2 regions of the Microbacterium esteraromaticum genome follow, and region 1 is predicted to be linked to the other one. Evidence: riboswitches for the same ligand, from Rfam matches in the RefSeq annotation. Region 1 holds a riboswitch; the other holds the start of a gene.
What was found. Region 1 has a riboswitch for thiamine pyrophosphate ahead of PTQ19_RS14055 (ECF transporter S component). Riboswitches for the same ligand answer to the same signal wherever they lie in the genome.
Positions count from the first base shown of each region.

Region 2: another riboswitch for thiamine pyrophosphate. It lies ahead of PTQ19_RS00640 (MFS transporter); the one in region 1 lies ahead of PTQ19_RS14055 (ECF transporter S component).

Region 1 is NZ_CP118100.1:2,916,866-2,920,489, reverse strand. Features, by position in the region: gene PTQ19_RS14060 (D-alanyl-D-alanine carboxypeptidase family protein) at 1-1,513, opposite strand, end outside; TPP riboswitch at 1,563-1,672, shown strand; gene PTQ19_RS14055 (ECF transporter S component) at 1,665-2,303, shown strand; gene PTQ19_RS14050 (ABC transporter ATP-binding protein) at 2,320-3,624, shown strand, end outside.
Region 2 is NZ_CP118100.1:141,884-145,507, forward strand. Features, by position in the region: gene PTQ19_RS00635 (class II aldolase/adducin family protein) at 1-336, shown strand, start outside; gene PTQ19_RS00640 (MFS transporter) at 587-1,879, opposite strand; TPP riboswitch at 1,869-1,976, opposite strand; gene PTQ19_RS00645 (HAD family hydrolase) at 1,986-2,765, opposite strand; gene PTQ19_RS00650 (riboflavin kinase) at 2,770-3,198, opposite strand; gene PTQ19_RS00655 (flavin reductase family protein) at 3,201-3,624, opposite strand, start outside.

The DNA of each region.
Region 1 (3,624 bases):
CGTGTCCGACCACGCTGCCGGCCGGTACAGCAACGGGCTGCTCGGCGAGCGACTTCTCGACCTCGGCGAACAGCTGCCGCGTCACGGCGAGGCGGGTGTCATCGTCGTCCTGGCCGAGCACCGAGGCGTAGACGCGCACGGACGTTCCGCCGACGGGCACGTCCTTGGCCGTCAGCAGGTTCCAGTGCGACAGAGTGCCGGTCTTGATGCCCACTACACCGGCATCCTCGAGCATGCCGTTGGTGTTCTCGACCGTGCCCGCACCGGGGATCTCCGCAGAACGCGTCGCGACGATCTCGGCGACCACCGGGTTCTTCATGGCCAACTGACCCAGCTTGGTCAGATCTGCGGGCGAAGCCGTGTTGAACTCGCTGAAGCCGGAGGGCGAGGCGAGAGTGATCCCACCGAGGCCGTGATCACTCAACCACTTCTCGGATGCCTGCGAGAACGCCCAGTCCGAGCCCCAGATCTCGTCCGACAGGCGGTCGGTGTAGTTGTTGGCCGAGCCGAGCAGAATGCCCTGCAGCATCTGGTACTGCGTGAGGCTGCCGCCCACCGGCACATCGAGGGCCGACTGGTTCAGGTTGCGGTACTGCCAGTACTCCAGCGTGTCGCCGTAGTCGAAGGCGAAGCTCGGCCCCTCCTCGCCGGGCTGCAGCGGCAGCTCGTCGAGGATCATCAGCACCGTGGCGACCTTCGTGATGCTGGCGATCTCGTCGCGCTCGGTCGTCGATGAGGCGGGCCCGATTCCCTCTACCGCGACGGCGGCGCTGCCGGTTTCCGGCCAGGTGAGAGCTGCCGCTTCTGCCGGCGCGATCTCTGTCTTCACGGCGGCCGCTGCAGGAGCGACCGCGTCGAGCGGCCACAGCAGAGTCGAGGCGACGTATGCGCCGCACAGGGTTCCGACGATCCCGAGGGGGATCAGTACTCCCGGGCGTCGCCAGCTCGGCGCTAGATGTGCGCCGTCGAGGAGGTCGGGCGTGCTCCGGGGTTCCGGCAGCGACTCAGCCTTCAACGTCGCGGTATCGAGCCAGGTCAGTGCGGTCGGCGGCCGCTTTTCATCCGCCCAAGCCGTTTGCGGCGCAGAGGGCTCGTCCGCAGCATCCGAACCGACGGCGGTGCCGCTGGGCTCGCTGGCGTCGGGAGAGAGCACCGGGTTCTCGCGCGTCGGAGCATCGTCATCGTCGAAGGCGCTGAGGAACGCCGGCTCCGGGTCGTTCTCGACGGCGTCCACAGCGACAGTATCGACGGCATACGCGGCGAAACCGGTATCCCACGACGGGGCGGCAGCCCGCGTGTCGCCCAGGGGCGGCGCGTCTGAGAAGCGTTCGGCGTCGTCGACGGCGTCGTCGTTCGGGGCGGGCACGTCATCAATGACGGTGTTGTCAGGAGTGCGCAGTGTGTCACCGAATGCGGGCAGCGGAGCACGAGAGGACTCCGTCGTCTGCGGGTGGGCACGCTCGCGCAGTTCACGGCGCGTGGCGGGGCGCGTGGACTCGGGGGAGGTGGTCACCCGTCCACGCTACCCAACGTCCCTGTGTGCGGTCGGCGGGATATGATCGATGAACCACCACGGGAGTCCGGACCGCCGGGCTGAGAGGAAGCGAAGAGCGCTTCGACCGTCGAACCTGATCCGGATCATGCCGGCGCAGGGAGGAGTTCCTATGAGCACGTCCACGTCCAGTTCCGCGTCCACGAACACGGGGCGTATGCGCCCCGAGATCTGGCGCTGGCGCATCGTCGACATCGTCGTCGCCAGCGTGCTGGGCGTCGCCTGCGGTGTTCTGTTCCTGCTGTGGAACGTTGGCTACCTCGGCCCCAAGGCGCTGCTCGACCCGCTGCTGCCCGGCGTGCAGGGACTGCTCGACGGGCCGTGGCTGATCGCCGGCGTGCTGGGTGGCCTCATCATCCGCAAGGCCGGCGCTGCGATCTACGTCGAGACCCTCGCCGCCGTCGTCTCGGCCCTGGCCGGCGCACAGTGGGGCGGGTTCCTCACCATTGAGGCCGGACTCGTGCAGGGCCTCGGCGCCGAACTGATCTTCCTGCTCTTCGCGTACCGTGTCTGGTCGCTGCCCGTGGCGATGCTCGCCGGCGCCGGCGCCGCCCTGCTGGGCGGGATCAATAACATGATCCTGTGGTTCGCGGGTGCCGACGCAGCCTTCACCGTCGTCTACCTGATCTGCACCGTCATCTCGGGCGCCGTACTCGCCGGTCTGCTCGGCTGGCTGCTCGCCCGGGGCCTCGCGGCTACGGGTGCTCTCGACCGCTTCGGCTCGGGCCGAGAGGTGCGCAAGCGGGTCTGACCGACCGGCGATCGCCATGGTGTCAGGAGGGATCGCGCCCGCCGCGGTCGAGGCGCGTGGATGGGGCTGGCGGCACGCCAGTCGCCTCGCCTGGGCGGTACGCGATGTCACGCTGCGCATCGAGCCCGGTGAGCGGGTACTGCTGCTCGGCGCCTCGGGTGCCGGCAAGTCGACGCTCATGCATGGCCTGGCCGGTGTGCTCGGCGGTGATGAGGAGGGCGAGGCCGAGGGTGAGCTGCTCATCGATGGCCTGCCCGCCGCGGCCGCGCGCGGCCGGGCCGGCCTTGTGCTGCAGGACCCCGACTCGCAGGTCATCCTTGCGCGCGTCGGCGACGACGTCGCCTTCGGATGTGAGAACCTCGGCCTGCCCCGGGACGAGATCTGGCGCCGCGTCGACGCCGCGCTCGACGCCGTGGGCCTCGACGTGCCGCGGGATCGCCCGACGAAGGCGCTCTCGGGTGGGCAGAAGCAGCGCCTCGCGCTCGCCGGGTCGCTTGCGATGCGGCCAGGACTGCTGCTGCTCGACGAGCCGACGGCGAACCTTGACCCCGACGGCATCGCCGAGGTGCGCGACGCCGTGGAGCGGATGCTGGCCGCGCAGCGCACCACGCTGATCGTCGTCGAACACCGACTCGACGTCTGGTTGCCGCTGATCGATCGGGTCATCGTGATCGGCGACGACGGTGCCGGCGGAACCGGGGTGATCGCCGACGGGAATCCGGATGCCGTGCTCACCGCGCAGGGCGAGCGCCTCGCACAGGCCGGAGTGTGGGTGCCGGGCTTTCCGCCGAAGCATCCCGCACCACCGGCATCCGCCCCCGGCGACGTGCTGCTGCGCGGCGACGACCTTGCGGTGGCGCGCGTGCGCGGCACGACTGTGGCATCCGGTATCGACGTGGCCGTGCGGGCAGGTTCCACCCTGGCGATCACCGGGCCGAACGGCGCCGGAAAATCCACGCTCGGCCTGACGCTGGCGGGGCTCCTCCCACCGGCGTCGGGCGCCGTGACGGCCTCGGATGCCCTCGCCGGCGGAGCGGGGCCGCATCCGATCCGGTGGGCGTCGCGGCAGTTGCTGACGCGCATCGGCACCGTGTTCCAAGAACCGGAGCACCAACTGCTGGCCTCCACGGTGCAGGACGAACTCGCCGTCGGACCACGCTCGCTCGGGCTCGCTGAGGGCGAGATCGCCGCCCGCAGCGACGAACTGCTGCAACGGCTGCGGCTGGAACGGCTCGCGAAGGCCAACCCGTACACGCTGTCCGGTGGCGAGAAGCGGCGGCTCACCGTTGCTGCGGCGCTGGCCACCCGGCCTCGGGTGCTC
Region 2 (3,624 bases), 420 kb from region 1:
CATCCCGCTCACGCGATCCTGCTCGACGCGCTGCGCCGGCCCATCCGTCTGGTGACTCTCGACCACGCGTACTACGTGGGATCGGTCGGCCGCACGCCGTACTACCCGAACGGGTCGGATGAGCTCGCCGACACCGCCGCTGAGCAGCTCGCCGAGCACAACTGCGTCATCATGGGCAACCACGGATCGACGACCGTCGGCGACGACTGCGACATGGCGCTGCGGCGCGCGCTGAACCTTGAGAACGCTGCCGAGCTGACCTATCGCGCGATCCTCGCCGGCAATGGCGACCTCGACTTCCCCTGGGAGTCGGAGCCTCACCTGCACCACGCCTGACCCGCTCGCTCGCGCCCGCGCGCGCTCGCCCGCGCTCGCGCCGCGCCCGCCCGCGCTCGCGCCGCGCTCGCGCCCACTCCCATCCGCTGAGAAACCATCTCCCGTTTGAGAAACCACCAGCCACGTGGTTTCTCAAACGGGAAGTGGTTTCTCAGCGGGGGTGGCCGCAGGGCAGGCAGGCCAGGCAGGCAGGCAGGCGGGCAGCGGCGCGCGCGGCGGGCAGCGGCGCGCGCGGCGGGCGCAGCGCGCGCTACGCCAGCGGAGCGTCGCGGGCGGGTTCGGGGCCGAGCGCGGCCCCGGCGACCAGCAGGGCGGATGCCACAGCGAGCACGGCGCACACGGCGAGCACCGGCCCGAGGCCGGCCTGCAGGCCCGGCAGCCAGTACGGGTACAACGCCGGCACGACGATCGAGAGCGAGTAGCCGACGCCGTATCCGCTGGAGCGCACCCCGGTCGTGAAGCGTTCGGCGAGGTAGGCGCCGACGGGGCCGTAGGCCGAGACGGTGACGACCTGCACGAGGGTGACGGCGACGATCAGGCCGGCTCCGTGCGAGCCCAGCGCCCAGGCGAAGGCCAGCGGCGCGGCAATGAGTGCGACTGCGCCGAAGATGATGAAGAACCGGCGGCGCCCGAGGCGTTGCGAGGCCACTCCGGCGGTGAACATGCTCACGGCCGAGACGAGCGTGGCGATCAGCATGATGAAGGCGACCTCTGACGGCCCGACCTGCGGGGCGTCGCGCAGCATGCCGGTGAGCACCGGAATGGCCATCTGCGTGAACAGCCACAGCCCGGTCATCAGCACGAAGACCTGCCAGAGCTGATGGCGGTAGGGTCCGGCGAGGATGTCGCGCACCGGGTGCGCGCGACGGGGAGCGGATGCTGCCGCCGGCGCGTCCACGACATGAGCGGAGTAGTACCAGAGCAGTCCGACGGCCATGATGCCGCCGACGATGAATGGCAGGCGCCATCCCCAGGCGGCGTAGTCCTGCACGCCGAGGGTCTGCACGAGCAGCAGGGTGAGTGCGGCGATGGTGGCGTTGGCCAGGGGTGACATGGCCATGATGCCGCCGCTGAGCATGCCGCGGCGGCGTGGTGAGGTCCATTCCATGGCGAGGGGGATCGCCGCGGTGTATTCGCCGCCGAGAAAGATGCCGCCGACGAAGCGCAGGGCCACGAAGGTCCACAGTGTCCAGATGCCGCCGATGTCGTGGCCGGGGATGAACGCGATCATCAGCGTGGTGATGGCGATGCCGGCGATCGCGATCTTCGTGGTTCTGGTGCGGCCGTGGCGGTCGGCGATGCTGCCGAAGATCGCGGCGCCGAGGGGGCGTCCGAAGAGCGTGGCGACGAAGATGAGTCCGGTCTGGGCAGCCGCGCTCTCGGGCCCGAGTACGAGGGCGGCGACGGGGGCGAGTGCGATGATCGGCAGAAAGATGTCGAACTGGTCGACGAAGTTGCCGAGTAGGCCGGCGCGCACGGCGGGACGGGACCGCGAGCGACGGGTGGTGGGCGTGTGGGTGGGCTCGGCGACGGTGCGCCACATATCGACTCCCTACGGCGGCATGATCCGCATCAGGTAAGACGGTCGGCGCGGTGGCAGCGCCCTCTCAGCCCGTACCCGGGCTCCCGTGTGAACGACAACAGCCTAGCTACGGGATGAGCCGGTCGAGTGTCTGCGCCACGCCTTCTTCGGCGCACGTGGGCACGATGCGGTGTGCGATGGCCTGCACCGAGGGGTGTGCGTCGGCGACGGCGTAGGCCGTGCCGGCCCATTGCAGCATCGGGATGTCGTTGGGCATGTCGCCGAACGCGAGCACCTGTGCCGACGGCACGCCGAGGTCATCGCAGAGTCGGGCGAGTGCGCTGGCCTTGGTCACGCCGGGGGCGCTGATCTCGGCGAGGCCCTGTACCGACCAGGTGACTGTCGCGCGGTCGCCGACGACGTCGGCCAGCCGTGAGGTGAACTCGTCGCCGGCGAGGTCGGGGTGGCGCACCAGCAGCTTGGCGGCGGGGGCGTCCCAGATGTCGGGCAGCGCCGCCCGGCGCGGTGCGGCGCCGCCGCGCGCGCTCGCCGGGTAGGTCGGATCGAGGCGGATGCCGTCGACGCACTCGATGGCGAACTGGGCGCCCGTCATCTCGTCGGCGATGTGGCGGCACAGTTCGAGACCGTCGGCGGGGGTGATGCCCGCCAGGTGGGTGACTTCACGACCGGGCACGTTGAAGGTGATTGCGCCGTTGGACGCGATCGCGACGCCGTGCGCGCCGACGTGCGGCCAGAGCCCTTCGAGCCAGCGCAGCGGGCGCCCGGTGACGAACACGACGGGCACGCCCTGCCGGTCGAGGCGTTCGAGCACGCCCGCGGTGAACGCCCGCACCGTGGTGCCGGCGTTGGGGATGAGGGTGCCGTCGAGGTCGGTCGCGATGAGCATGGTCTCAGTCGATGCCGGGAGGGTCTGCCGGTGCGTGGTGGATGCCGGGTGGCGGGGCCGCCGCGAGGAGTCGTCGGGAGACGACGAGGTCTGCGGCGGTTCTCTCGATGAGTCCGGCGACATCCTCGAATGATCGCATGTCGCGGATCAGGCTGACCAGCACGACGGTGGCGTGGGTGCCGTACAGGTCTCCGCTGAAATCATGGATGTGGCATTCGACGCGAGTGTCGGTGACGTCGCCGAACGTCGGGTTGTCGCCGATGCTGACGGTCGCTTCGCGCCAGAGCGGCTCATCGGCGACGCGCGCCCAGGCGGCGTAGACGCCGTCGGGGCAGCCGACGTGCGGCACGTGCAGATTCGCGGTCGGGAATCCGAGTCCGTGCCCACGGCCGTCGCCGTGCACGACGGTGCCGGCCAGTGTCGTGGGCTGCACGTTCAGGCCACGATCGAGCGATAGCGGCTTTGGTGGAACACGAGTGGCTCGACCTCGTCGAAGTGCTGCAGGCCGTCGATGCCCAGCAGGGCGATGGTGTGATCGCCGGCTTCGACCAGGCGGTGGAAGTGGCAGGTGAGCCAGAGTGCCGCGCCTTCGAGGTGCACTGCTCCGCTCTCGTCGGCGACCCAGTCGACGTTCTCGAACCGGTCGCCCTCGCGGGCCGAGAGGCTGCGGCTTGCGTGCTCTTGCCCGTGACCCAGCACGCTGACGCCGACCGAGGTGGCTTCGGCGAGCCGGGGCCAGGTGCGTGAGGTGTTGGCGACGCTGATGGCCACCAGCGCCGGGTCGAGCGAGATCGACGTGAACGAGTTCATCGCCATCCCCACGGGGGAGTCTTCGCCGTCGGGCAGGGCGCAGACGGCG